2 regions of the Jeotgalicoccus huakuii genome follow, and region 1 is predicted to be linked to the other one. Evidence: predicted binding sites of a transcription regulator. Region 1 holds the regulator's gene; the other holds the start of a gene.
What was found. Region 1 encodes CtsR, which represses protease genes until heat stress. Its sites were predicted from a motif close to ATGGTCAATAAAGGTCAAACA; they were not measured.
Positions count from the first base shown of each region.

Region 1 (15,250 bases):
TCTTCCGAAATATCCAATTTTGTCCTAGGCAGTTTTTCATTTATTGCTTTAATTCTTTTACTAATATTTTTATCAGCTTCGGACAAGTTCAACCACATTTCTCTCGATGAGATTCGGTAAGCTCCATAAGCAAAAATTGCATTTTGTTCAGTTAAGTCACTCGTTACTACACTGATATCACATAGAAAAGGATGGTAATTATCATAGACAAATCTTTCGATAAACTCGTCTGCCGTTTCTTTCTCTTTCGTGTAGACCACTTCAATACCGTAATAATCCATAACAGCTTCTTTGCTTTTGACTTCGTAAGCATCAAAGACGCAGATAATCTCATAATTCTGAACTGCTTGATATTCGCTCAATAGCTTCAATACTTCATCTCTTGCGAGTTGTAGAGACATCTGCGCTTCACGATATAAATCAGAATTTGCCCCAATTAAATTGTAGCCATCGACGAGTAAGACTCTTCTTTTTTTACGCACATTAACCACGCCCAAGTGGGTTTTGCTGCCTGTATACCTCATACATTAAAAGCGCAGCTGAAACCGAAGCATTTAAACTCGTTATTTCTCCTGCCATCGGAATACGAACGACAAAGTCACATTTCTCTAGCGTCTTCCTACTAATACCTTCACCTTCGCTACCGATTACTACTGCAGTGTTGCCCTTAGCATTAATCTCACGATAATCCGTTTGTCCTGTTCCATCCGTACCGACAAGCCAGAAGTTATGATCTTTTAAGGTATCGATTGTTTGATTGATATTTGTCACTCTAATTACAGGTACATATTCAATCGCCCCTGTAGAGGTTTTTGCCACTGTATCTGTCAATTGAACTGAACGACGTTTCGGAATAATGACCGCATCAAAACCAGAAGCATCACAAGTTCTTATGATTGATCCTAAGTTATGCGGGTCTTCAAGCCCATCTAAAATAATGACATTCGCTGTTTTTCCCTCAACATTTTCTAAGAAGGTCTCAAGTGGCATGTATTCATGCGCACTAACCATCGCCACAACACCTTGATGACGTTCTTCAGTCATGCCATCAATCTTATTTTTCGGCACCATAGAAACAACAATCTTTCTCTCTTTAGCGAGATCTAAAATTTCTTTTAACTGTTGCTTGTTTGCTGTGTCCTGAACATATACCTTGTTTATATCTGCATCTGTACGCAGTAGTTCTCTAACAGCATGACGTCCTGCAATTACTGAACCAGTCAAATGTCTTCACTCCCGTCTGTAATAATAAGCTTCATAAGTTCATCCACTCTGTCTGTCTCTCCAGTCAAGGCTAAGTACCCTATCAATGCCTCTATACCAGAAGCATTTCTATATTCTTGTATCGTTGCGTTTTTCGCTCTAGTTTGACTCGATTTATTACGCGCTTTTCTCGCAATGTCCCACTCATCTTCGGTGAGTATGCCAGTATTTTTCAAATAGTGTAAAGCATTTGCTTGCGCCCTAGCACTAACCAATTTATTGGCCGCTTTATGCAGGGCATCCGGCTTTAAATAAGGTTCATTTTCAATTAAATGCTCACGGACTTTAACCGCATAGACCGCGTCACCTAAAAATGCAAGCGATAGTGATGGAATTCTATTAATATCTATATTATCCACGTTTAAATCTCACGCCATCTTTAGTGTCTTCTAGGATGATTCCTTCATTTTTCAAATTGTCCCTAATTTCATCAGCGCGTGCAAAATCTTTATTTCTTCTGGCAGTTTCTCTCTCTTCAATCAGTGCTTCTATCTCTTCATCTAGGAGCACCTCTTTACGTCCTAAACTAACGCCTAGTACTTGTGAGTACGCATCAAAGGTTTCGATAAACTTCTGTAGTACTGCCTTGCAAGTTGCTGGACGACGTAAGTATTTGTTCAACTCACCCGTCAACTCATGCCATGCTGTGATGGCATTGGCAGTATTGAAGTCATCGTCCATATGACTTTCAAATAATTTAATATTGTCATCAATAAGCTCAAGCACTTTACCATCAGATTCTTCATCAACTGCTTTTTCAATACGTTCAAGTGCATGGTGATAGCTATCTTGAATACGTTCTAAACTACTTCTTGCTGCATCAACTAATTCACGGTTATAGTTAATTGGATTTCTATAATGCACACTAATCATAAAGTAGCGAAGCACATTGGGCTCAATCTCCTTAATAATGTCATGCACAAGTATGAAATTCCCTAAAGACTTGGACATTTTCGTATTATCAATATTAATGTACCCGTTATGCATCCAATAATTCGCAAACGTTTTGTCTGTCATACATTCACTTTGAGCAATCTCATTTTCATGGTGTGGGAAAGTTAAATCTTGACCACCAGCGTGAATATCTATCGTGTCTCCAAGATGACGACGGGCCATAACTGAACATTCAATATGCCAACCTGGACGACCTTCTCCCCAAGGTGATTCCCAGCTGATTTCTCCTTCTTTCGCTTGTTTCCAGAGAACGAAATCTAGTGGATCTTTTTTCTTCTCACCCGCTTCAATCCTCGCACCGACCTTCAAGTCATCAACTGATTGTTGAGACAATTTCCCGTAGTTATCAAATGAACGTGTTTTAAAATAAACATCACCATCTGATTCATAAGCATGCCCTTTATCGATCAATATTTTAATAAATTCGATAATATCAGGCATGTGATCGAGCACGCGTGGATGGACTGTTGCTTTCTTAACATTTAAAGCACCTGTATCTTCAAAGAAAGCTTCGATAAAACGCTCTGCAATCTCTGGTACTGTCTCACCCAGCTCCTTAGATGCCTTTATTAATTTGTCATCTACATCCGTAAAGTTAGAGACGTATTTCACATCATAACCTTTGTATTCCAAGTATCGTCGTACTGTATCAAAAGCGATTGCTGGCCTTGCATTTCCAATATGAATATAGTTATACACTGTCGGACCACAAACATACATGCTGACCTTACCTTCTTGTAATGGTACAAATTCTTCCTTTTTTCTAGTAATTGAATTATATATGCGAACCATCTTTTACCTCACTCCCTACTTCTCTTCTGAAGTCATTAATATCTTTTTCAAGTTCCAATAATTTTTCAAATAGCGGATCTGGTATATCTCTATGATCGAAATTATTATGTTTTCTTATACGCTGACCATGCTGCTTAACGACGTGACCAGGAATTCCGACCACTGTGGAATGAGCTGGTACATTCTTTAGAACCACAGAATTCGCTCCAACATTTGAAGACGCTCCGATGCGGATGTTTCCAAGTACTTTAGCCCCTGCAGCAATTAACACGTTATCATCAATATCAGGGTGTCTTTTATGGTCTTCTTTACCCGTTCCACCGAGTGTTACCCCTTGATAGATCGTCACGTTATTTCCAATGTTACATGTCTCACCAATCACTACACCCATACCATGGTCAATAAATAAACGCTTACCGATATTCGCACCTGGGTGAATTTCTATTCCTGTCATAAACCGTGTGACTTGCGAAATTACCCGGGCGATAATTTTAAAGTTTTTCTTATAGAACCAATGCGCAACTAAATGCGCCCATACTGCGTGAATACCTGAGTAAGTAAAAAATACTTCCAACCGATTCTTTGCTGCTGGATCGAGCTCTAACACCATATTCAAGTCGTCTTTCATTCTTTGAAACATCTGTACCCTCCTCCACATATGTAATATAAAAGCGCCTCTGTCCATGTTGGGACAGAGGCGCATAAGCACGGTTCCACTCTGATTTTACTCTTTAATATAAGGTTTAAAATACGTAAAAGCGCAATTCTATAAGGTTTATTGTTATCCTTTTCACCAACCGGATAATCTCTACTTGTCCAACACCTTATATACTAAACTTTTAACACCCATATTATACTTCGTCACCGCACCATTTTCAACATTTCAGTTTATTTCAAGCGTGCAATTCTTTCCAATGCAGTCTCTTGACCAATCAATGAAATCGCATCTGGTAGTTCTGGTCCTTTAGTTTCTCCAGTTACTGCGACACGAATTGGCATGAATAATTTCTTACCTTTTATACCTGTTTCTTTTTGTACAGCTTTGATTTCCGCTTTAATTGCTTCAGGCGAGAAATCTTCCATCGCTTCAAAATGGCTATAAAGTGCTGTCATCAATTCATTTATATGATCTTGTTCTAACACTTCTTTCGCATCTTCATCAAATTCAACATGATCTTTAAAGAACTGTTCTGATAACTCATTAATCTCAGCAGCATAGCTCATCTGCGGTTGGTATAAGGCAACGAGCTTACGCGCCCAGTCCAACTCACTATCATCTGGGTTTTCTGAAACCTTCCCTGCTTTTTGTAGGAAGGGTAGAGACATATCAAAAATTTCCTCAGCATTTTTTTGCTTCATGTACTGGTTGTTAATCCACATTAACTTTTGATTGTCGAAGAAAGCCGAAGCTTTAGATAGTCGATTTTCATCGAAATTATTAATCAATTCTTCCTTAGTGAATAGTTCTTCTTCACCTTCTGGAGACCAACCTAGTAAAGCAATGAAATTAAACATTGCATCCGGTAGGTAACCTAATTCTTCATACTGTTCGATGAATTGAATAATTGATGCGTCACGTTTAGACAATTTTTTCTTCTCTTCATTTACGATCAACGCCGTATGCCCGAACTTCGGTAACGGTAAGTCGAGAAGGTCATAAACCATCATTTGTTTTGGTGTATTTGAGATATGATCATCCCCACGTAAAACATGGGTGATTTTCATTTCATAATCATCAATGACAACCGCAAAGTTGTACGTTGGTACACCATCTTTTTTAACAATGACCCAGTCACCAAAACCGTTAGAATCGAACGACACTTCACCTTTAACCATATCGTCGAAGGTATATGTTTTATCTTTCGGTACACGGATGCGAATTGAAGGTTCACGACCTTCAGCCTTAAATGCTTCTTCCTGTTCAGCTGTAAGGTGTGCATGCTTTCCACCATACATCGGTGTCTGACCATTTCTTAATTGCTCTTCTCTTTCCGCCTCTAGCTCTTCAGAAGTCATGTAGCAACGATAAGCAAGATCATTATCTAACAATTTCTGAATGTAAGGTGCGTAGATATCACCACGTTCAGATTGACGGTAAGGTCCATAGTCTCCACCAACGTCGACGCTTTCATCCCAGTCGATGCCCAACCATTTTAAATAGTTGAGTTGTGATGATTCACCCTCATCAACGTGACGTTGTTTGTCAGTATCTTCAATACGAATTATAAAATCACCATCATAGTGGCGTGCAAATAAATAGTTAAATAATGCTGCGCGCGCGTTACCTATGTGTAGGAATCCTGTAGGACTCGGTGCATATCTCACTCTAACTTTACTCATTATTTTGCCTCCTGTTTGTTAAGTAAGACTACCGCTTCACTTGCGATGCCTTCTTCTCTACCTGTAAATCCAAGTTTTTCAGATGTTGTTGCCTTGATGTTAACATTCTCTATCTTTGTCAATAAAAGATCTGCTACATTCTGCCGCATTGTATCAATATACTCTCTAAGCTTTGGTTTTTCTGCAATGACAACTACATCAATATTTCCAATTTCATATCCTTTTTCAGTCATCATTTCGACGACTGCCGACAACAATTTCTTTGAGTCCGCATCCTTATATTGTGCATCCGTATCAGGGAAAAACTTACCGATATCTCCAAGGGCTAAAGCGCCGAGGATGGCATCTGTAACAGTGTGCAAGACGACGTCTGCATCCGAATGACCCTTCAAACCACGGTCATGTGGTATTTCCATACCACCTAAAATTAGTGGACGATTTTCATCAAAGGCATGAACATCGTATCCATGACCTATTCTCATCATATTAACCTTTCCCTTCAAGTATCAACTTGGCAAGCTGAATATCTTCAGCTGTCGTTATCTTAATATTATCATAGGATGATTCTGTTATATAGACGGACTCCCCGATTGCCTCTACCATCATAGAGTCATCAGTGACGTCAAGATGGTGCTTTTTTGCATGTTCATAAGCTGTTTTCAAAATATTTGCTTTAAATGCTTGGGGTGTATGTACAGAAATTATTTCCTGTCTCGGTAACGTTTCAACGACTTTATCATTTACAACCCGCTTTAAAGTATCCTTAACTTTTACCCCGCAAATGACTGCACCTGTTTCTTGAACCTTTTCTTTCAATCGTAGGATAATATCCTGACTGACAAATGGCCTTGCCCCGTCGTGGACAAAAATATATTCAGCAGAGTCTATATTAATTAGTGCGTTATAAATACTGTCCTGACGTTCTTTACCACCATTATGAATCCCTTTTACCTTAGCAACACTATGAAACATGTCTGATACAACATCACGTTCTTCCGCTCGGACAGATAAATGTATTGCTTCACAGTCCGGATCTTCGTCAAAAAATCTAACCGTGCGTGAAATAATAGATTCCCCGCCTATGTCTAATAAGACTTTGTTGTAGCCGAGACCCATTCTAGAACCAAGTCCGGCTGCCGGAATAATTACTGTATACTTCATTTGTTTTTCTCTCTTTTCGCAAAGACGATACGTCCAGAATTTGTCTGCAATACACTAGTCACAATGATTTTAACTGTTTGGTTGATCAACTGCTCTCCACGTTCAACAACCACCATCGTTCCATCTTCAAGGTAACCGACACCCTGGTTTTCTTCTTTACCAGTTTTGGAAATGAAGAGTTCAAAAACATCGCCTTGTGCAACTACAGTTTTTATTGCATTGGATAATTCGTTCACGTTTAAAACTGGAATATCGTGGAGCTGACAGATTTTATTTAAATTATAATCCGTCGTTAAAATTGCACCGCCTTCTTTTTTGGCGATATCAATCAACTGTTGGTCTACATCAAGTTTCTCATAAGTTACAGGTTCAATTTTTACGTTTTCATTGTTGGTCTGTAACTTATTCAACATGTCTAAACCACGTTGTCCCTTCTCTCTTTTTACAGGGTCAGTCGCATCCGCAATAAGTTGCAGTTCATCCAAAACGAATTGTGGAATGACAATGTCTCCTTCTAAAAAACCCGTTTCAACTACATCGACTATGCGTCCATCGATAATAACACTCGTATCGATAAACTTCGTCTTAGCTCCGGAAATCGTTTTGTCCTTCGGGTTACTCTTTGGAAAGAAGTCCAGAACCTCACTGAACTTTCTCAAGCCGATAATGAAACCTAAATAACCAAAAACAACTGCTGACACAATCGGTACAATCTCTCCGACAAGTGGAATCTCTAAAGTATTAATCAAGAGTGTGATTAATACCGCAATGACTAAACCTAACACCATGCCGAGTGTTGCAAAAACAATTTCCGTCAAACTTCTACTCAATAAATAACCTTCACTTCTCTTCAAAAAGTTGTATGCATGCTTGATTGTCCAGCCAAATAATAAGAAAAATAAAAGAATACCTAATAGGCCATATACAAGCACATTGTCTACTACTCTCGGTATATCAAAAGGTAGCCAAACTGCTAGTTCTGGGAACAGCCAAGCACCTAATGATAAGCCAATTACTAAATAGACTGCATAGAGTAAGTATCTAAGCATCTTGCCGCCTCCTCTCTTAAGATTTTTTAAAATTAATCATTAAATTTTGTATGTCTCAATGCTTGTTTTAAAGTCTTAACACCCAACACTTCTAAACCATCAGGAACTTGAACTCCACTTAAATTGGACTGTGGAACAATGGCTCTTTTGAAGCCAAGTTTTGCCGCTTCTTGTAGCCTTTGTTCAATTTTTGTCACACGTCTGATTTCTCCAGTTAAGCCAACTTCACCTATGAAGCAATCATCTCCTCGTACAGCAATGTTTTGGAAACTTGATGCGATACTGATGACTATACTTAAGTCTACTGCAGGTTCGTCTAATTTCACACCACCTGCTACTTTAATATAAGCATCATGTTGCTGCATCAGCAGACCTTCCGATTTTTCTAAGACTGCCATGAGTAGCGATAGACGGTTAGTATCGATACCGGTTGCCATGCGTCTTGGATTGTGAAAGTGAGTTGGCGTAACAAGGGATTGTACTTCTACTAGCATCGCTCTCGTACCCTCCATAGTGGCAACAATAGCTGAGCCTGGAGCATTTTTCGAACGTTCTTCCAAGAAGATTTCAGAAGGATTTAACACCTCTTCTAAACCGCTCGCTTTCATCTCAAAAATACCCATTTCATTTGTTGAACCAAACCTATTTTTCACCGCTCTTAAGATACGATAAGTATGATGCTGATCTCCTTCAAAATAAAGTACAGTATCAACCATATGTTCTAATAATCTAGGACCTGCAATCTGTCCATCCTTTGTGACGTGTCCAACTATAAACGTTGCAATATTATTACCCTTAGCGATATTCATAATGGACTGTGTACTCTCCCTCACTTGTGCCACTGATCCTGGTGCACTTGTAACATCTGGATGAAAGACGGTCTGAATAGAGTCAATGATCAAATAGTCTGGTTGGATCTTTTTAATTTCATCATGAATATACAAGAGGTTTGTCTCACAAAAGACAGTTAAATTGGATGGTTTTGAGGTAATGCGATCTGCACGCATTTTAATCTGCTCTAGAGATTCCTCGCCAGATACATATAATACGTTATGGTTTTCAGCTAGAATTAATGCAGTCTGTAAGAGAATAGTGGACTTCCCTATACCTGGGTCACCACCAATTAAAATAAGCGAACCATTAACAATACCGCCACCGAGCACTCTATCGAATTCCCCTGAACGCGTGGTTGTTCTTGGTGTGACCTTCTTTTCAATGGTACTTAATTTAGATGCTTTACTACGCTCATCTATTTTATTTTTACCGAGCGTCCCTCGACCACTAACGGCTTCTTTATGTACAATTTTTTCTTCAAGCTGATTCCAGGCACCGCAATTTGGACATTTACCCATCCATTTAGGCGTTTCATAACCACATGCCATACACTCAAAAGAAACTTTTGGTTTTGCCATTCGTGTATACACTCCCCCATTGTATTTCTTTTACTATTGTATTATTTATCTAGATGTTTTAAAAGGCTAAAACCTTACAGTTAAAGACTTTTATAGAATTTTGTTGAGTAATTCACAAAAGTAAAATTATATTCCTAATTATAAAATATCCCTCTTAAGTATTCACTTTTTAAGTGTCTACATAAGAGGGAATATATCATGAGTCAGAGATGCTTATTAAAATCTATCCAGGATTACTGTTCAACAGTTTCGTTAACTTTGTCTTCTGTTGTGACTTTGAATGTATCATCAACATAATCCACTGTGACAAGTTTATTCTCGAAACTTTCACCTGATAGTAATGATTCACTTAGAGTATCTTCTATATTCTTTTGAATACTTCTAGATAAAGGTCTCGCCCCATATTCCGGATCGTAACCTTCTTCAACAATACGCTCAGTCGCTCGATCTGTAACCTCAATGTGAATATTCTGGTCAGTTAATCTCGCTCTTAAGGTATCAATCATCAAGCTAACAATTTCCTTAAGATGTTCTTTCTCAAGTTTGTGGAAGACAATAATGTCATCAATTCGGTTAATGAATTCAGGTCTAAAGGTATTCTTCAATTCTTTCATCATTGTACTTCTAATATTTTCATAGCTTTCAGCCTCTGGGCCACCAAAGCCTACGAATCTCTGATCTTGTAATTCTCTCGCACCTACATTTGATGTCATAACAATAATTGTATTACGGAAATCCACCACGCGTCCGTTAGAGTCTGTTAAACGCCCATCATCTAACACTTGTAAGAGCAAGTTAAACACATCAGGGTGTGCTTTTTCAATTTCATCGAAGAGTATGAGTGAGTACGGTTTCCTTCTTACTCTTTCCGTTAGTTGTCCCCCATCATCGTAACCAACATAGCCTGGAGGCGAACCAACTAAACGAGATACTGAATGTTTCTCCATGTATTCACTCATGTCTACTCGAATCATTGCATCTTCTTCACCAAACATTGTTTCACTTAAGGCTCTAGCAAGTTCGGTTTTACCGACACCTGTTGGGCCTAAGAAAATGAAACTACCGATTGGACGCTTCGGATCTTTAAGTCCTGCACGCGCACGTCTTACCGCCTTAGATATCGATTGTACTGCAGAATCCTGTCCGATTACACGCTCGTGTAGAATGGATTCAAGATTCATCAATCTATCTGACTCATCTTCAGCAATCTTAGATAACGGAATACCTGTAATGCCAGCGACTACAAGCTCAATATCACTCGCTGTAACTGATTGTGAAGATTGACCCTGTTGTTTCTTCCAGTTTTCTTCACATTCTTTAACTTCATTTTCAATTTTTGTTTGTTGATCTCTAAAGTTTGCTGCCGCTTCAAATTCTTGGCTTTGAACCGCCGCATCTTTTTCCTTTTTCACTGCTTCTAAACGCGTCTCTAAATCTTTAAGATCTGGCGGTGTAGAATAGCTTCTTAATCTAACTTTAGATGAAGCTTCATCTATTAAGTCAATTGCCTTATCAGGCAGGAAACGGTCTTGAATATAGCGGCTGCTCATACGAACTGCTGCTTCCAGTGCTTCATCTGTAATATTAATGCGGTGGTGCGCCTCATAACGATCACGTAGGCCTTTTAGAATCAACACTGCGTCTTCCGCCTTAGGCTCATCGACCATTACCGGCTGGAAACGACGTTCTAATGCCGCATCTTTTTCAATGTGTTTTCGGAATTCATCTAAAGTTGTCGCACCGATACACTGTAGTTCGCCACGCGCAAGAGCTGGTTTAAGAATGTTAGATGCATCGATCGCACCTTCAGCTCCCCCCGCACCGATTAGTGTGTGTAACTCATCGATAAATAGTACGACGTTACCAGCCTTATGGATTTCATCCATTACTTTCTTCATTCGCTCTTCAAATTCACCACGGTACTTAGTACCTGCAACAACAGTCCCCATATCTAGAGACATCACGCGTTTATCTTTTAAGTTTTCAGGCACTTCACTGTTAATCACTGCTTGGGCTAGGCCTTCAGCCACAGCTGTTTTACCAACACCAGGTTCACCAATTAACACGGGGTTATTCTTAGTTCTACGACTTAGCACTTCTATAACACGTGTAATCTCGCTAGAACGACCAATCACCGGATCTAACTGACTCTCTCTGGCCATTTGAGTTAAGTCACGTGCTAAAGAGTCTAATGTCGGTGTATTAGTATCTTTTTGGACACTTGAATGTGACTGGAAAGCTTCTGGATTACCAAGCATTTTAATCACTGCAGCACGTGCCTTCGTAATATTTAAATCAAGATTAGCCAATACTCTCGCTGCCACGCCCTCACTCTCACGAATAAGGCCTAATAGTAAGTGTTCTGTACCTACAAAATTGTGGTGTAGTTTACGAGCTTCATCCATAGATAACTCAATTACTTTTTTAGCACGCGGTGTATAGTGAATCGATGATGCTTTTTCTGTACCCGTTGTTATTAAATTGTGCACTTCTTCATTAACTCGTTGTTCATCGATATTAAACGATGCTAAAACTTTTGCGGCGATGCCTTCTTTTTCTTTTACCAAACCTAATAGTAAGTGTTCAGTACCGATATTAGAGTTTTTAAGTGTGATCGCTTCTTCTTGGGCAAATGCGAGTACTTTTTGTGCTCGCTCTGTCAGTTTTCCAAATAGCATCTATTTCCCTCCTAATAGTTCGCGTGTCAGTGTCGCCCGTAATCGTTCGTGCTGATTGTTTGGTCGACTAGTGTCATATTCATATTCATTCAGTCTTTGGCTAATAAAAGCCGGTTGGATTTGTTGGAACCACGCTTGAAAGTTAAAGCGGTCAAAATCGATATAGCCTAAGTCAATCCCTAGCTTCACATTACTCAAATGCATTGCCGCTTCTTTTAAAGGTAATTTATAGGCATATTGTAGAATACCAAAAGAACGATTGACAGCGTCACAGGTTTCTAATGTTTTTAATTGCTCTCTTGCGATACGTTCTTCTTCGATAATACGTTCTTTTAACTCTGTTAAATTTTCAATGATGTCTGTTTCACTAAAACCAAGTGTCACTTGATTCGATAACTGATAAACAGAACCAATGGGCTTAGACCCTTCCCCGTATATACCTCGTAAAGTAAAACCAAAGCGTGTTAAATTATTATGAAAACGTTGAATTCTTTTCAAGGCTGTTAAGGCAGGTAAATGCAGCATTACAGAGGCTCTCATACCTGTCCCTACATTAGTTGGGCAAGCAGTAAGATAGCCGTATCGTTCATCAAATGCATACTCTATCTTACCTTCTAATGTATCATCTATAGCACTCGCTTTCTCGTAAAGCGACTCAAGGGATTCATTTACACCTAGACTTTGGATTCGTACGTGATCTTCCTCACCAATCATCACCGACATGTCTTCCTCTTCATTGATAAAGACACTTTCTCCATTTTGTGAAAATCTAGGGCTAATCAAATGCTTTTCGACCAACAAAGCACGGCCTACATCAGTAAATTCAGACAAGCAGAAACGCGTCAAACTAGGTAAAGTTTTTTCTACTATTTTACCGAGCGCTGTGATGTCTTCATCATCTTCAAGCATATGTGTGAAAGGTACACCATTAATATTCCGTGCTAGCCTCACACGTGAGGAAAGTTCAATATCAGTGACTGCCGCTCTACTGAGCCACTTACTAATATTATTCTCCATGCGATTCACCATCCTTCAGTGCCTGAATCTGGTCTCTGATCACCGCAGCTTCTTCGAAAGCTTGAGTTTTTACCTTGTCGTCTAGTCTCTGTTGTAAGGACTCTATATCTCTTTTGAGGCGCAGCGCATCTACTTTTTGATGAGGAATCTTCCCAAGATGTCTATTTTGGTTCAGCTGCACACGTTCAACGATTTGAGGTACGTATTCGCCGAAGTAGTCATAGCAATAACTACAACCAAACAAGCCATTGTCGACCACACTTCTTAATGTTGAACCACATGAGGGACATTCAGGCGCTTCAACTTCCACCTCTTTTTTCTCTGCATTAGCCGCTAACATTTTCAGTAATGTGTGGATGTCAAAAGGATTATCCACTTGATAGTCATTCATGTGTAGCGATTTTTCAGCACACTGCTCACACAAATACCGTACATTTTGAGCAAGACCTAAGTCTTCCGAAATATGGACTGTGGCTTCATTTTCATTACATATCTCACACTTCATATATTCACTCCTTAGCGTACAGTATTGCCGTGATTACACGGCGTAAAATTTTCGCTCTTAAGCGATCTCTATAAGGTAACTCAATGGATAAAACTTCTCTTTCCATTACAGCATCGATGATTTGTGCCTCTCTATAGGTAATGACACCATTTTCATACATTGATTGAACAAGGTGTCCCGCATTCAACTGAGATATGTTATCTCCAATAAGATTTTGTAAGTGCGCTAAGTATTCTGTCTCAGAATGTGTTTCTACTTTGGTGATTCTTATATAGCCGCCACCGCCACGTTTACTTTCAACGACGTAGCCATGTTCATTTGTAAAGCGTGTTTTGATAACATAGTTTAACTGGGACGGTACGCAATCAAATTTTTCAGCGATGTGCGCACGTTTTATTTCAACGACTTCGTTACCGGATTTCTCAATCATTTCTTTTAAATATTTTTCAATAATATCCGACATATTACGCATTTCATCACTCCCTCTTGACCTACTTTGACTAAAGTATACAAGGTGTGGTCAAAATTGGCAAATAACATGTTTATTTTTTACCCAAAAGGGTTTATTTTTGGAACCGCTTGCATTATAATAATTTAGTATCGCATAAATGTATCATTTGGTATATAATTTACAAATGAAATCATTTTCAATATTTCTTACATAATAATTTTTGGAGGCTTTCACAATGAGTATTGTAATGGGAATAGTTGGTATACTATTCACCGTCTTTCTTGCTTGGATTGCAAGTAGTAACAAAAAACTTGCGTTCAAACATTGGAAGAACATATTAATATTAGTTGCATTACAGTTTATCGCTACGTTCTTATTCCTTAGCACTACTGGTGGACAAACGATTATCCTTGGTTTAGCGAACGGTTTTGACTACTTACTAGGATATGCAAGAGAAGGTGCGCAATTTGTGTTTGGAGATTTGATGACGAACGCGGAAGGCGAACCAGTTGATGTATTCCTATTCAACGTGCTTATTCCAATTATCTTCATCTCGGCGATTATCGGTATTCTTTCTTACACTAGAATCTTACCTTTCATCATTAAAGGTTTAGGTTTCTTACTGACTAAGATTACTGGAATGCCATACATCGAGTCATACAATGGTGCGGCATCTATGATGCTTGGACAGTCAGAAGTATTCGTATCACTTAAGAATCAGCTGCCTAAGCTTACAACACGTCGTTTATATACATTAGCTGCACAAGCAATGAGTTCAATTTCACTTTCTATTGTCGGTGCATTCTTTACAATGTTAGACCCTCAATTTGTCATCATTGCGATTGTACTGAACTTATTCAGTGTTTACATCATCGTACACATCATCAATCCATATGATGAAGTTATCGAGGATGGCGACATTGAAATCTCAACTAATCCAGAAAAAGGTAAATCTTTCTTCCAAGTCCTTGGTGATTACATCATCGATGGTGGTAAAATCGTACTCGTCGTTGGTGCGATGTTAATTGGTTTCATCGCTCTAATCGGTTTACTGAACCAGATTTTCTTATTAATTCCTGGTTCAAACCTTTCATTCCAAGATATCTTGGGCTACATCTTTATGCCAGTTGCCTTCCTAATGGGTATTCCTTGGGCTGAGGCACAAACTGCCGGTTCATTAATGGCAACTAAGTTAATCACAAACGAATTTGTTGCAATTCTTGAATTCATTAATGTTGCAGAAGGACTTTCTGAGAAGACACAAGCAATGCTTTCAGTATTCTTAATCTCATTTGCTAACTTTGGTTCAATCGGTATCATCGCTGGTTCTGTTAAAGGACTTCACGGTGAGAGCGGAGACAAAGTTGCGAGATTTGGTCTTAAACTAGTATACGGTGCGACACTTGTATCTATCTTAAGCTCTGTAATCATTGGATTCTTCTATTAAAATTTATAAATTTTAAGCCTCTAGGGAAGACCCTAGAGGCTTTTTTGTTATCCTAATGCTACGTCTAATACCATCATCACAGAAAATCCAATCAGGAATGCAAAGACTGCTGCATCGGAATGACCATTTTTTTGTGTGCTTGGAATGACTTCCTCCACCACCACAAATATCATTGCACCTG
Region 1 is NZ_JAVIYN010000009.1:40,396-55,645, reverse strand. Features, by position in the region: gene V6E76_RS06210 (NYN domain-containing protein) at 1-482, opposite strand, end outside; gene rlmB (23S rRNA (guanosine(2251)-2'-O)-methyltransferase RlmB) at 484-1,224, opposite strand; gene V6E76_RS06200 (ribonuclease III domain-containing protein) at 1,221-1,622, opposite strand; gene cysS (cysteine--tRNA ligase) at 1,615-3,009, opposite strand; gene cysE (serine O-acetyltransferase) at 2,993-3,649, opposite strand; gene gltX (glutamate--tRNA ligase) at 3,898-5,349, opposite strand; gene ispF (2-C-methyl-D-erythritol 2,4-cyclodiphosphate synthase) at 5,349-5,834, opposite strand; gene ispD (2-C-methyl-D-erythritol 4-phosphate cytidylyltransferase) at 5,836-6,510, opposite strand; gene V6E76_RS06170 (PIN/TRAM domain-containing protein) at 6,507-7,559, opposite strand; gene radA (DNA repair protein RadA) at 7,592-8,971, opposite strand; gene V6E76_RS06160 (ATP-dependent Clp protease ATP-binding subunit) at 9,205-11,649, opposite strand; gene V6E76_RS06155 (protein arginine kinase) at 11,650-12,666, opposite strand; gene V6E76_RS06150 (UvrB/UvrC motif-containing protein) at 12,656-13,171, opposite strand; gene V6E76_RS06145 (CtsR family transcriptional regulator) at 13,176-13,643, opposite strand; gene V6E76_RS06140 (nucleoside transporter C-terminal domain-containing protein) at 13,858-15,069, shown strand; gene V6E76_RS06135 (ZIP family metal transporter) at 15,117-15,250, opposite strand, start outside.

Region 2 (15,250 bases), on a different contig from region 1:
TATTATAATGGACTATATATGTTCTGACTACAAAGGGTTCACAATGTAACATAATTATTTGTGCAAAATGTACAAAAGTATAATAACAAATACTTTTAATATCTGTGACTTATCGTTATAATAATGAATGTATGGATAAATATTCAGAAACTAATCATTTTCTGAAAGCGCTCTAAATAGTAGCGTCTCCATGAGTAAATTCTACTTCTGGAGCGAACTCCAGACTAGATACAATAATAATAATATTATTATACAGGAAGAATAGGGAGGAAAATGTAATGGATTTTCGTTTTTTACCAGCTACAGAAGCTGATAAAGCACAGATGTTAGAAAAAATCGGTGTAAAATCCACAGACGAACTTTTTTCTGATATTCCAGAAAAAGTTAGACTGAAGAGAGAGCTAGACCTGAAAGAACCTAAGAATGAGTACGAGCTGAAGAAAGAATTGAACGCCATGGCATCTAAAAATGCTAACCTTCAAGAGTACACTTCATTCCTTGGTGCTGGTGTTTATGACCATTTTATTCCATCAGTCGTAGACCATGTTATTTCTAGACAGGAGTTCTATACTTCTTACACACCATACCAACCGGAAATGACCCAAGGTGAACTTCAGGCAATGTTCGAGTTCCAAACAATGGTTTCTGAAATTACAGGAATGCCTATTGTAAACTCTTCATTATATGATGGTGGTACAGCTGTAGTTGAAGCTATGTATTTGGCTAACGTTCAAACTAAGAAGAGCCGTCTACTTGTTTCAAAAGCATTACATCCTGAGTACCGTGAATTAGTTAAGACAGCATCTAAAGGTAAAAACATTGAAATTGTTGAAATTGACCTTGTAGATGGACGTACGGACCTTGACCAACTTGAAAAAGAAGTGAATGAAGACACAGCAGGTGTTATCGTACAATATCCTAACTTCTTAGGACAAATTGAACCTCTCGATAAAATAAATGAAATTGTTAAATCATCACCAAAAGCGATGATGATCGTTTCAAGTAACCCATTAGCTTTAGGTTACCTTACACCACCTGCAGAGTTCGGTGCAGACATCGTTGTCGGTGATACTCAAGTATTTGGTATTCCTGCTCAACTTGGTGGGCCACACTGTGGTTACTTCGCAACAACTGAAAAGTTAATGCGTAAAGTACCTGGCCGTTTTGTTGGTGAAACAGTTGACGAAGATGGTCAACGTGGATTCGTGCTTGCTTTACAAACACGTGAGCAGCACATCAGACGTGAGAAAGCGACTTCTAACATCACTTCTAACCAAGCATTAAACGCAGTAGCAAGTTCTGCAGCGATGAGTGCTTTAGGTAAGAATGGTGTGAAAGAAATGTCAGAGTTAAACTTACAAAAATCACGTTACACTAAACAACAACTTGCAGACGCAGGTATTAAAGCAGCATTTGACGGTGCATTCTTTAACGAATTTGTTGTTGAGTTAAACAAACCTGTTCAGGAAGTTAATGAACAATTATTCGAAAAAGGAATCGTTGGTGGTTTTGATCTTGGACGTATCTACCCAGAATTTGAGAACCACATGCTAATCGCAACGACTGAGATCCGTTCTAAAGATGAAATCGATGCATTCGCTAAAGAATTGGGGGCAATTAACAATGGCTAATGAAAACTTTCCATTAATTTTTGAACGCAGTAAAGAAGGACGAGTAGGATACCACCTACCAAGCCTTGACGTTCCTGAGACTGATTTAAAAGCTGAAATTGGTGAAGCTTATATTCGTAAAGAGCCAGCTAACCTTCCAGAGGTAGACGAATTAGAATTAATGCGTCACTACACTGGGCTTTCTAACCGAAACTTCGGTATCCACACTGGTTTTTATCCATTAGGATCATGTACGATGAAGTACAACCCAGTAATCAACGAAGATGTTGTTAGACACCCTGGTTTCAGTCATATTCACCCATACCAAGACACTAAAACAATCCAAGGTGCTTTAGAGTTAATGTACGATCTACAAGTTCACCTTGAGGAAATCACTGGTATGCATGAAATCACTTTACAACCTGCAGCAGGTTCACAAGGTGAATGGACTTCACTAATGGTGTTTAAAGCATTCCATGAAGCAAATGGTGAAGGTCATAGAAACGAAATTATTGTTCCTGACTCAGCACACGGTACAAACCCTGCATCTGCAGCAGTTGCTGGATTTAAAGTAGTAGAGGTTAAGTCTAACAGTAAAGGTCTAGTAGACGTAGAAGACCTTAAAAAAGTTGTTAACGAAAACACAGCAGCTCTAATGTTAACGAACCCGAATACTTTAGGGTTATTTGAAACTGAGATCGTTGAAATGGCTGAAATCGTCCACGAAGCTGGCGGTAAAATGTACTATGATGGTGCGAACCTAAACGCGATCATGGGTTACACTCGTCCAGGCGACATGGGCTTTGACGCGGTTCACTTAAACTTACACAAAACATTCACTGGCCCACACGGCGGTGGTGGACCAGGTTCAGGTCCAATTGGTGTAACAGAAGAGCTCGCAAAATTCTTACCAAAACCACAAGTTGTTGAAAACGACGGCGTCTATGAATTAGATTATAACCGTCCAGATTCAATCGGTATGGTTAAGAACTTCTACGGTAACTTTGGAATCAACGTACGTGCATACACTTATATCCGTACACTTGGTGCTGAAGGACTTAAGAAAGCAAGTGAGTATGCAGTTCTTAATGCGAACTACATTATGCGCAGCCTACAAGATAAATACGAACTTCCATTTACACAACACTGTAAACACGAATTCGTACTATCTGGAAATAAACAAAAAGCACAAGGTGTGAGAACATTAGATATCGCTAAACGTCTAATGGACTTTGATATTCACCCGCCAACAGTTTACTTCCCATTAATCGTAGCTGAAGCATTAATGATTGAGCCGACTGAAACTGAATCTAAAGAAACATTAGATCACTTCATCGACACAATGTTACAAATTGCGGATGAAACTGAGAATAACCCAGAGATCATTCATGAAGCACCACACAAAACTTCAGTTAAACGCTTAGATGAAACTAGAGCTTCTCGTAAGCCTGTACTCCGTTGGCAAAAAGAAGCGTAAGTGAATAATAGAAGCAGCAAACACCTTGTCGTGTTTGCTGCTTTTTTATTTCTACATAGAAATTTATGGTCACGAAACAGTCAAAATCGATGAAATTATTTTTATATACACCCCTTTTTACATGATTTTTTAATTTGTGTACGTTAGAATGACCTCTAACACTTTATTAAAAGGAGTTATCTTAAATATGAAAAAATGGATATCGGGATTAACAATAATAGGATCATTATTAGTTGTCTCTGCATGCAGTAATGATGAAGGTGCAGAAGATACAAGTGCAGAAGAAGAAAATGCTACTGAAGAAACAGCTTCGTCAGAAGAATCTGGTGGAGCAGCTGCTGAAGGAGAACAGTCAGCAGAAGGCGAGTCAGCACAAGGTGAAGGCGGAGAAGGCGAACAAGCAGAAATGCCTGAACCAGATTTAGAAGATGTACCTGATGTCGTAGCAGAAGTGAACGGTACACAAATCGAAAAACCTGAGTTCGAAGAAGCGTATAACGCTCAGTTCCAGCAGATGGCAATGATGTCTCAAATGTCTGGTGAAGAGGTCAATCAGGATGATCTTAAAACCCAAGTGGCTGATGGCTTAGTTTCACAAGAGCTACTCGTTCAAGAAGCTGATAATAGAGAACTTGAAGCATCAGAAGAAGAAACGACAGAACTTCTAGATCAGCTCACAGAACAAGCTGGTGTTGAATCACAAGAAGAACTTTACACAATGTTTGAAGAGCAAGGTATGAATCAAGAAGAAGTCGATGAACAAATTCAACTTCAAGTCAGAGTAGATAAACTCATTGCTGAAGAAGCTGGAGAAATCGAACCTTCAGAAGATGAACTAAAAGAATTGTATGATCAGCAAGTCGAACAGTTAGAGCAGATGGAAACTGAAGAAGAGCCGCCTTCATTTGATGAGCTGAAACCTCAACTAGAAGAACAATTGGTCAGTCAAAAAGAAGGTGAAGCTGCTCAAAAATTAGTTGAGACGCTTAAAGAAGATGCAGAAATTGAAATGCATGTTTAATTATTAACATATAAACAAAAGCTATGCAGAACCATTAGGTAATCTGCATAGCTTTTTTTATTGTATAAGAATCTTACCTCACAATTATATAGTAAATAACATAGAACCATGAGAAGATGCCATGGATAATTGCCCATAGTATAGATTGGTGTAAACTCCAAGAAATTGTGACGGCTAATACAGTACCGAATCCAACACCAGTTTTTACAACACTTGTCGATTTACTCATTACATACTCCCTTCTGTCTCTTCAACCGGGACAGTTATTTTTGTCACGTACTGTGATGCATCTTTTACTGCAATACGATCATATACAGGCTCGCAGTATATCTTGTCTTTAATCTCTAGTTGATGATTATTTATAAACGCTTTTATTTTATCGAAAGTTTGATACATTTTACGGTACTCACCTATATGATAAGCGACCACATCTTGACACTTATCTTTTTTAACCAAGGGCAGTTCTTTTGTATACTCTGTTCTAACGAACAAATGCTTGAAATTATTTTCAGTCGATAGATTAAAATCATCTTTTCTTAAGATAACACCAATTGCGTATTTCTCATTCAAAGTATCCATACTTGTATGGTAAAAGTCTGCAATTACCTTTTTGTTGTAGTCTTCATCATCGTATACTAGTTGATGACTCACATATAGGTATTCAATATCTGAGTTTTGTACGACAATCTCAGAGAAATCTTGTTGTTGTGCTTCTTTGGTTAGAGTAATTTTCTTTTCTATTGAATTTTGGATGGACTGTAAGTTTTCAATTTTCTTAGATATCTGTTCAGACTTTTTCTTAAATAAATCAATCATGGACTCAGGGTTTGTATTATTTATAAAGATCTTAATTTCCTTTAGTGGTGTTTCCATTTCTTTTAACGATTCAATTAAGAACATGGTGTCACACTGTGTAATTGAATAATAGCGGAAACCGTTTTGATCCTTATGGATCGGTTCTAGAAGATTGATTTTGTCATAATAAAATAAGGTTTGCTTAGAAACATTACAAAGATTTGCGAAATCACCAGTTGAAAAATATATTTCTGAATTCATTAAATCACCTCTTGCCTATATAGTTACTATATACTTTATATTTAATTAGGTCACTAATTATGCTGTTAGTCGACAAAACGTTTATAGAAAAAAACAGATACGAGGTGTATTATGACGACCGAAAACGTAAAGTATGAGTTTCTTTCAGAAAATCCGAATGTTAAAACCAAGCCTATTATGATTGCTTTAATCATCGGGGCATTTTTTGCGATACTCAATGAAACATTACTAAATATTGCATTAACGACTTTAATGCAAGAATTTGATATTACGCTACCCACAGTTCAGTGGATTGCGACAGGATTTATGTTGGTGATGGCTATAGTTATGCCAATATCGCCACTCTTAATTGGTTGGTTTACCACACGACAGTTATTTATCGGTACCATGGTGACTTTCTTAATCGGTACCATAGTAGCAGGTTCAGCACCAACATTTGGTGTCCTACTATTCGGTAGAATGATTCAAGCTGTTGGTACAGGTTTGATTATGCCAATTATGTTTAACGTATTCTTACTATTATACCCACCTCACAAAAGAGGTAAGATCATGGGGATTGTAGGGCTTGTCATAATGTTTGCACCTGCAATTGGACCAACGCTTTCAGGTGTAATCGTCGAGTATTTAGGTTGGAGATTCCTCTTCTTCCTAGTTGTGCCATTTACCATATTCTCGATTCTATTTGCAATGAAGTTCCTAGTGAACGTTACTGAAATTACAAAACCTAAGATTGACTGGTTATCAATTGTTTTCTCTACAATTGGTCTTGGAGGTACAATATACGGATTCAGTCATGCTGGTGAAAGTGCAAATGGATTTATGACAGCATCTGTATTCATTCCTATAATTATTGGTGTAATCAGTCTTGTACTCTTTGCCATGCGTCAATTTAAACTTGATGAACCGCTTATGGATTTAAGAGTATTTAAGTTTCCAATGTTTGCCCATGCTGTAATCATGTTCATTATTATTATTATGGTTATGTTTGCTTCAGAGCTAATTCTACCTGTATTTATGCAGGGACCAATGGGCTTGACTGCAGCAGCAGCAGGACTTTTACTATTACCTGGTAGTATTCTTAATGGTTTAATGAGTCCATTTATGGGTGCCTTATTTGATAAGGTAGGACCGAAAGTCATGATGGTTCCAGCAACCATTGTCTTGGCAGCAGTTATGTTTATGTACAGTAATCTGACTGCAGATACACCAGAATGGGTCATCATTGTCGGCTTTATGTTGATTATGTTAAGTGTTTCAGCAATGATGATGCCTGCAGAAACGAACGGTTTGAATCAGTTGCCTAAACACATGTATTCACATGGTACTGCACTAATGTCTACTTTACAGCCATTATCCGGTGCAATTGGTGTGTCAGTATTTCTTGGTTTATTGAACTCTAAACAAGCGAGTTACTTAAATGGTGTGGAAGATCCAACCTCACCACAAGCCATTACTGATGCGATGGTTGCAGGAACAGAATTTGTATATTTCGTCATCTTTATTATTACGATTGTTGCATTTATCTTAGCTTTATTTGTTTATAGAGCAAGACCACTTGAAGCTGTTGTACCTGCACCAAAGAAGACAGAAGAAAATAATGACTAATTAGCGAAATCACTCCATATTTACTCTGGAGTGATTTCTTATCATGTATAATTGATATATGGCTAGTTAAAGGAGACTAAGTATGAATAAGTGGTATTTATTATTCTTAACCATAGTGCTCGTAGCACTTCTACTATTTACAGTGTTCTTATCACTGGGTGGAGTGTAGGCTCAAAATCACACCTGCAGATATCGATCTGCAGGTGTTTTCATTGCTTTGTCTAATTAGGTATTATGTGGTAATATTCATCATGGATTATACGAGATATTTTAAAGATAAGAAGGTCAGACATATATGAAAGAAAATTTTTGGCAGACGCTACCGCGTCCATTTTTTGTGCTTGCACCAATGGAAGATGTCACTGATGTTGTCTTTAGACACGTCGTTGCAAAAGCGAGTGCACCTGATGTTTATTTTACAGAGTTTACGAATACGGAAAGTTTTTGCCATCCTGAAGGCATACACAGTGTAAGAGGCAGATTGACTTTTACGGAAGATGAGCAACCAATTGTTGCACATATTTGGGGCGATAAGCCTGAACATTTTAGAGAAATGAGTATCGGCATGGCTGAAATGGGCTTTAAAGGTGTCGATATTAATATGGGATGTCCAGTACCGAATGTAGCGACAAAAGGTCGTGGTTCTGGATTGATATTAAGACCAGAAGTCGCAGCTGAAATTATTCAAGAAGCTAAGGCTGGAGGTATTCCAGTCAGCGTCAAAACCCGTCTTGGTTATACAGATATTGATGAGTGGAGAGATTGGTTAAGGCATGTTCTAGAGCAAGATATTGCAAACTTATCCATTCATTTAAGAACGAGACGTGAAATGAGCAAAGTAGATGCCCACTGGGAATTAATTGGTGAAATCAAAGCGCTTCGTGATGAAGTTGCGCCGAATACACTACTTACAATTAATGGTGATATACCAGATAGAAAGACAGGGCTTGAACTCGTTAGTAAGTATGGTGTGGATGGTGTTATGATTGGTCGAGGTATTTTCCAAAACCCATTCGCTTTTGAAGTTGAGCCAAAAGAGCATAGCCCTGAAGAACTGCTCGATCTATTAAGATTGCACTTAGATCTTTTTGATAAGTATTCAGAAGATGAGCCGAGACTATTTAAGCCGCTCCGTCGTTTCTTTAAAATTTACGTTAAAGGTATACGTGGTGCAGGGGAACTTAGAAATCAACTGATGAGTACAGAAACTACAGATGAGGTACGTGCGCTACTAGATGAGTTTCAAAATAATAAGTAAGACGATTTGTCCCTTTTGGTTTCCAAAAGGGATTTCTTTTTGAAATCGTGATACCATAAAGGAAAATACAGGAGATGAGAACATGATTGGAATATTAGGCATTGTAATAGGTAGTGGAATGTCCTTTCAGTCCGCTGTCAATTCACAACTGAGAAATTACGTTTTCTCTCCTTACATAGCTTCTATGTTGTCATTTTTAGTCGGAACCATTCTCTTAGCTTTGGTTGTACTCTCACAGGGCTTACCATTATTTCCTACGTTTGAGATTATAACAAATCACCCTTGGTGGATATGGCTTGGCGGACTTTGTGGTGTGATTGCATTAACAGGGAATATTATCATCTTCCCTAAGATCGGCAGTATAGAAACTGCAGTGATGCCGATTATTGGAATGATTATTACAAGCATGTTGATTGACCATTTTGGTTGGTTTGAGTCTACGATATTACCATTCAGTTTAAATCGATTTGTTGGCGTAATTTTTATACTGGTCGGCGTGGTATTTGCGGTCGTCCTGAGAGATACCTTAATGAATCGTAAATTAACGAAAGATACAAATAGCAATATTAATAAGAATCCGTGGCGCGCGGTTGGCTTATTTGGCGGTGCCATGCTCGCTGTTCAAGCGGCAGTCAATGGCCAGCTCGGGGTTGCAGTAAATTCACCGTTAACAGGTGCATTCCTATCATTTTTAGTAGGAACAATTATTCTGTTTCTGCTAGTAATTTTTATCGATAAAAACCTGAAGCCCGTGAGTCGTCCATTTACCGAGAAAGCACCTATATGGGTTTGGTTAGGTGGTGTATTTGGTGCCTGCTACGTATCGATTAATATTTTACTAGTCGGTATCATCGGTACTGGTCCAACTGTCGTACTCGTTCTATTTGGACAAATTACAGGCAGTATACTCGTGCAACAATTTGGATTGTTCCGTTCAGTTAAAACACCAACAGCTCCAATCCAAGTGCTTGGTTTAATCGTTATGCTGGTCGGTGTAGTTTTAATCAACTTATTCTAGGAGGATTTATATGAATTCAGTACTCGGGCATCACCATATTTCAATGATGACAAAAGATGCAGAAGAGAATAATCGATTTTATAATGAAGTACTCGGTTTAAGACGTTTAAAAGTAACAGTCAATCAAGATGATCCGTCTATGTATCATATATTTTTTGGCGACAAGAAGGGCACACCAGGTACTGAACTTACCTTTTTTGAAATGCCTAATATCGGACAGACACATAAAGGCACCAATGCGATAACTAGAATTGGCTTATTGGTTAAAGACGAAGCAGCTTTAAATTACTGGCAACAACGTTTTGACGAATATGGGGTAGAGTACGGTGATATCAAACAGTACGCTGGTAAAAGAGGCTTACCGTTTGTAGATCCAGATGGCTTACATTTAGTGCTTCAAGTGGCAGACCAAGTCGACGGGAACTATCTTCCTTGGGCAGACTCAGCAGTCCCTGTAGCACATCAAATTATTAGTATGGGTACTGTTGAGTTGACGGCAAAACGATTGGATAAGCTTGAAAAAACACTGATTGCACTGTTCGATTATGAAAAGGTAGCAGGTGGTGACAACCAACGCCTTTATAGGCCGAAAAATGGTAATCATGAAGGTGAAATTTTAACTGTTTACAAAGATGGACTAAGAGAAAAACCTGGGCGTGGTAGTGTACATCATCTAGCAATTAACGTTCAAAATGATGATGAACTAAAGTACTGGCATGAGATGGTAACTAAGAGGGGCTTTCGCTCAACTGGTGTCATTGACAGACACTTTTTTAAGAGTATGTATTTCAGAGAATCAAACGGCATCATGTTTGAAATTGCAACTTTAGATGGGCCTGGAATGACAGATGATGAAGCAAATCAATCACTAGGTAATCACTTAGACTTGCCGCCATTCCTAGAAGAGAAAAGAACACAAATAGAAGAAGATTTAATCAAACTATCATTTATTGAATAACATGTGAGGAATTTCAAATGACACAACTATTAGATACTTCAAAATTAGAAGATGTAAGCATTCATACAATTACGTATATTGATGACATTGTCGGTCTGGGAGAAAAAAGACTGTCGATTGATCGTAAACATTTTGATGACTTAGAAATTTCAGAGTCAGTATTGAAAATGCACATTAATAGAGCATCACTAGAAGAATTCACTAAGGAAAGAAATAAAGAGCTACTAGAATATGAGAATTACTCAGAATTTGATCATCTTAATAGTATGGTCGCTATGCTAGAGCACGATTTCTTTAGTATCGACAAAGTGAAGTTTTTCTTTAGAGATGAAAACCATCTATCCGGTGAAGCGGTCATCGATACTTCAGATGAAGAACAAGTAAAAATGACTAGTGAGGTCAGTGGTAAATCGCTTATATTAACAATAGAATTACGATAAAAGAAATCCGTACATGTGATCGTGACCACATGTACGGATTTTATCTTACTATTTAATTGAAGGTTTAACGATTTTACGATCTCCACGTTCTAATGGCGCATTTCTCATCATGAAGTATGACAGGACGAGTAGGATTAGTGATCCGCCTGCAAGTATATGAATGAATAATGTGTAGTCTGTCATGATGAATTCAAACAGTGGTCCAAAATCAATATAGAAGTAGATTGAAATTGAAGCGAGTATAACTAGGCCAAGCAGTATCAATGTTCGCATTGTTCCCATATTAAAATTGATAACTTGTGCAAACATTCCGATACCAAATAGAATGAATAGCCATAGGAAATCTATCCAAAAGTACATAAATATATTTGCGTCAGTTAAAATGTCTGCCATGTGAAACACAGAATAAGAATCCTCGAATAAATTTGTCCCTATAAAGTGTAATAAAGTCAGTACGACTGATGCAGCTATTATAAATAAAATGCTTGATAGGTAAGCTGATAACATAAACTGAGTTCTAGTTCCGCCTAAGCCGAGTATGAATCGATACGCTTTAAAGAATATAAATGGCAGTGTCAGAAACACTATATAAAAGGGACCGAAAAGTGCGCCAACACTATTAGCGCCAGATGATAACGAGCTTAAAAAAATAAAGAGAGCAAAAATGGCGACTGTAACAAAAATATTAATATAAAATGTTATGCCAGTTTCTTTTGCGACGATTTTAAAAGGACCATTAAGCGTGTGCATGTAATTTTGCCTCCTTTTTAGTTAAATTGACTAGATAATCTTGGAAGGGAGCTTTTTCTATAGAAACACCGTGAGAAAAAGCTTCTTGCTTTAATGCTTCTGTATACGGTGCATCAATCATAACGTTGAGCTGTTTGCCGAGCTTTCGTTCTTCTAAAATTGTGTACTGTTCTGCAATAGCATTCACAGCATCACTTGTACCGCTTAAGTGAACACCACGTGTCTTAAGTGATTCCGTATCCTGATAGGTTAGAAGCGTATTGTTATCTATAATTGCAATTTTTTCACACAGTGGTTCAACTTCTTCAATATGGTGTGTTGATAAGAGAATCACCCTTGGATCTTCTTCAAATGAATCGAGTAGGATATCGTAGAATTGCTTTCTCATATGCGCATCTAAACCGTTTGATGGCTCATCGAAAATTGTTACGGGTGCTTTACTCGCGAGTCCGATTGCGATAGTTAACATCGTCTTCATACCTTTAGAAAATTTACGAATTTTTTTCTTTCTTGGAAGTTGAAAAATTTCTATTAATTGATCAGCTAAAGCTTGATCCCACTTATCATTAAAATTTGATGCGTAATTTAAGGCGTCATTAACATTCCACAAGTCACTATAAGGGTGGTCTTCTTGCATAAATGCAACATGGTTCATCGCTTCAATATTATTGTAAGGTATTTCACCATCGACATGGACCGTGCCAGAAGTCGGGTGTTCTAAACCTGACAATAGTTTCATAAGGGTTGTTTTACCAGAACCATTCCTTCCCCATAAACCAATAATGACCGGATTATTTTCTATAAGATTGATATCTTTTAAAATATATTTGTTGTCATAAGCAAATGCGACATTGTCTAAATTAATCATTATTATCCTCCTTTAAAAACTTAATCACTTCATCAAGCCCCATATCTAAGCGTTTAGATTCTTCTAACATAGGTTTAATATATTGCTTTCTAAATTCATTTTTTCTCTTCTCTAATAATTTAGACCGGGCATCTTTAGAGACGAATATACCGAGACCACGTTGTTTATAAGCATATCCTTCTTCAACAAGGACACTGAGACCTTTCTGTGCAGTTGCACGGTTAACTTGATAGAATTTCGAAATCTCCGTCGTTGAGGGGATTTGGTCACCTTCTTGGAGTTCACCTTCAATTATGTCGTCCTCTATCATTTCGTGTATTTGTTGGAATATAGGTTTTGAGTCATCTAGTACTGCTTTCACACATGAAGACCTCCTTTTGATGAGTGGTTGATTAGTTGTGTAATCAACTATACATACGAAGATAGATTTTGTAAAGAAAAAGTATAAAAAACTTGAAAGTCAAACAAGGTCAATGTATAATAAAATTATAAGTCAAAGATAGTCAAACTTCTCGGTATGATTATAAATTTGATAAGCACATAATTTGAAGTCACTGATATCAGGCTTTATACTATAAACATAGTCAAATATAGTCAAAGTCAAAACGAACTATGATTGAAAAACTTTTAAAAGGAGGAAACACACATGAAATGTCAAAATTGTGGTATTAACGAAGCAAATGTTAACCTTGCAATGAATTTTAATAACCAAAAAATGCAGGTTCATTTATGTGACAGCTGTTTCCAAGAAATCCAAGGACAAATGATGAACTCTAACGATTTCTTTAAAGGTCAAAATAATGCAATGAATAACAATAAATACTTTAACGGACAAGGAAACAGTGCAACGAGCACTAGAACAAGAGAAGAAAGCAATAGAGACGGACTTTTAGATCAATTAGGTAATAATATTTCCGACGAGGCGAGATCTGGGAAAATTGATCCTGTAATTGGTCGTGACAAAGAAGTTAAGCGTGTCATTGAAACACTTAATAGAAGAAATAAAAACAACCCAGTACTCATTGGTGAACCTGGTGTTGGTAAAACTGCCATTGCTGAAGGCTTAGCACTTAAAATTGTTGAGGGCAACGTTCCTACGAAATTGATGGACAAAGAAATTTACGTTTTAGATGTTGCTTCACTAGTCGCGAACACTTCTATGCGTGGACAGTTTGAAGAACGTATGAAGCAATTAATATCTGAATTAAAAGAACGAAAAGAAGTCATCTTATTTATAGATGAAATTCACCAAATCGTTGGAGCAGGGTCTGCAGAAAGTTCACAAATGGATGCTGGTAACATTCTAAAACCAGCACTTGCTAGAGGTGAACTACAAATCATCGGTGCAACAACGCTAAAAGAATATCGTCAAATTGAAAAAGATGCAGCGCTTGAGCGTCGTCTACAACCGATCATTGTTAAAGAACCAAGTTTAGAAGAGTCTGTATTAATTCTTAAAGGTATTAAAGATCGCTATGAAAAATTCCATGAGGTCAATTACTCTGATGACGTAATTGAGGCTTTTGTTAACCTATCTCATAGATATATTCAAGATCGTTTCTTACCAGATAAGGCAATTGACTTAATGGATGAAGTCGGTGCAAGACTTAACCTTTCAAATGCTGAAAATGATACGGACTCTATTAAACAAAAATTAGACAAAATTGCGAAAGAGAAAGATGAAGCTGCTGAACAAGAAGACTATGAAACTGCAGCACACTTAAAATATCAAGAATTACAACTACAAAAACAATTGGATGCAGCAGAGGATGAACAAAAGACTTTAGATGTTGATGTCACAGATATTCAATTAATTGTTGAAGAGAAAACAGGTATTCCTGTAACAAAAATACAAGCAGAAGAACAAAATCAGATGAGACTTCTAAGTGAAAATCTTAGTGCTAAAGTGATTGGGCAAGAACAGGCAGTAGATAAGGTAGCGAAAGCGGTCAGAAGAAGCCGTGCAGGACTAAAATCTAAATATCGTCCAATAGGTTCCTTCCTATTCGTTGGCCCAACAGGTGTCGGTAAAACTGAATTAACCAAAGCATTAGCTGAGGAAATTTTTGGTACAAGAGACTCTATGATTAGATTAGATATGTCTGAGTACATGGAAAAACATGCTGTCTCTAAAATTATCGGTTCACCTCCAGGTTACGTTGGTCACGAAGAAGCAGGACAATTAACAGAAAAAGTACGTCACAATCCTTATACAATTATTCTTTTAGATGAGATTGAAAAGGCACACCCTGATGTACAAAATATGTTCCTTCAAATTATGGAGGATGGTCAGCTTACTGATTCTCATGGTCGTACTGTTAGCTTCAAAGAAACAGTGATTATCATGACAAGTAACGCTGGTACAGGAGACAATAACGCTAGTGTTGGATTTAATGCGAGTCAACATGAGTCAGTAACGACACTTGAGAACTTAAGTGATTACTTTAAACCTGAATTCTTAAACAGATTTGATGCAATTATTAACTTCAATGAATTGTCTGAAGAAAATCTGATGGAAATTACTGATTTAATGCTTAATGAGTTATCAGAGACACTTAAGGAAAATGATATTAGCATCACTGTTACTGAAGACGCTAAGAAAAAATTAGTGAGCCTCGGTTACGACAAACGCTTTGGTGCAAGACCATTGAGAAGAGTGATTCAAGATAGAATTGAAGACCAACTTACTGATTTAATATTAGAATCTGATGATTTAGAACAAGTCAGAGCTCACATTAAAAATGGTGAAATTGTCGTATCTAAAGCTTAGGTTATTATAGGACTACTGAAATTTTAAATATTGAAAAGGGGTTGGGACAAAAACCATCCTCTTCATAAATAAGCCGGACGTTAGCAATTCTTAAGGCATCGCGTGAGCCTGTAGTCTCACGCAGAATGCTATTCCCCTAGAAGTCTAACGTCCGGCTTTTTTAGTATAATTTATTATTTCCCTATATATTCAGTTTTTTGTCCCAGTATCTTTTTTTTGTTGTTCTATTTTTACTTAGTAATCAAATCACTTATCAGTTATATCTACAAGTGATCCATTAGTAATGCTCAGTAAATCATCAGGTGTCACTTCGACCTGCATTCCTCTTTTACCAGCAGACACAACCATCTTATCAAGTGACTTAGCTTCAATAGCAATAAAGGTAGGAAAGTGTTTCTTCATACCGATAGGTGAGCAAC
Region 2 is NZ_JAVIYN010000016.1:38,263-53,512, reverse strand. Features, by position in the region: gene gcvPA (aminomethyl-transferring glycine dehydrogenase subunit GcvPA) at 279-1,631, shown strand; gene gcvPB (aminomethyl-transferring glycine dehydrogenase subunit GcvPB) at 1,624-3,087, shown strand; gene V6E76_RS09105 (SurA N-terminal domain-containing protein) at 3,275-4,108, shown strand; gene V6E76_RS09100 (hypothetical protein) at 4,182-4,337, opposite strand; gene V6E76_RS09095 (MerR family DNA-binding transcriptional regulator) at 4,337-5,164, opposite strand; gene V6E76_RS09090 (MDR family MFS transporter) at 5,276-6,769, shown strand; gene V6E76_RS09085 (tRNA dihydrouridine synthase) at 7,065-8,027, shown strand; gene V6E76_RS09080 (DMT family transporter) at 8,110-9,045, shown strand; gene V6E76_RS09075 (VOC family protein) at 9,056-10,003, shown strand; gene V6E76_RS09070 (hypothetical protein) at 10,021-10,443, shown strand; gene V6E76_RS09065 (hypothetical protein) at 10,492-11,193, opposite strand; gene V6E76_RS09060 (ABC transporter ATP-binding protein) at 11,180-12,061, opposite strand; gene V6E76_RS09055 (GntR family transcriptional regulator) at 12,054-12,422, opposite strand; gene V6E76_RS09050 (ATP-dependent Clp protease ATP-binding subunit) at 12,708-14,831, shown strand; gene ybaK (Cys-tRNA(Pro) deacylase) at 15,078-15,250, opposite strand, start outside.
Region 2: a site for CtsR is predicted at 12,551-12,571, ahead of V6E76_RS09050 (ATP-dependent Clp protease ATP-binding subunit). Genes of this name have one in related genera too.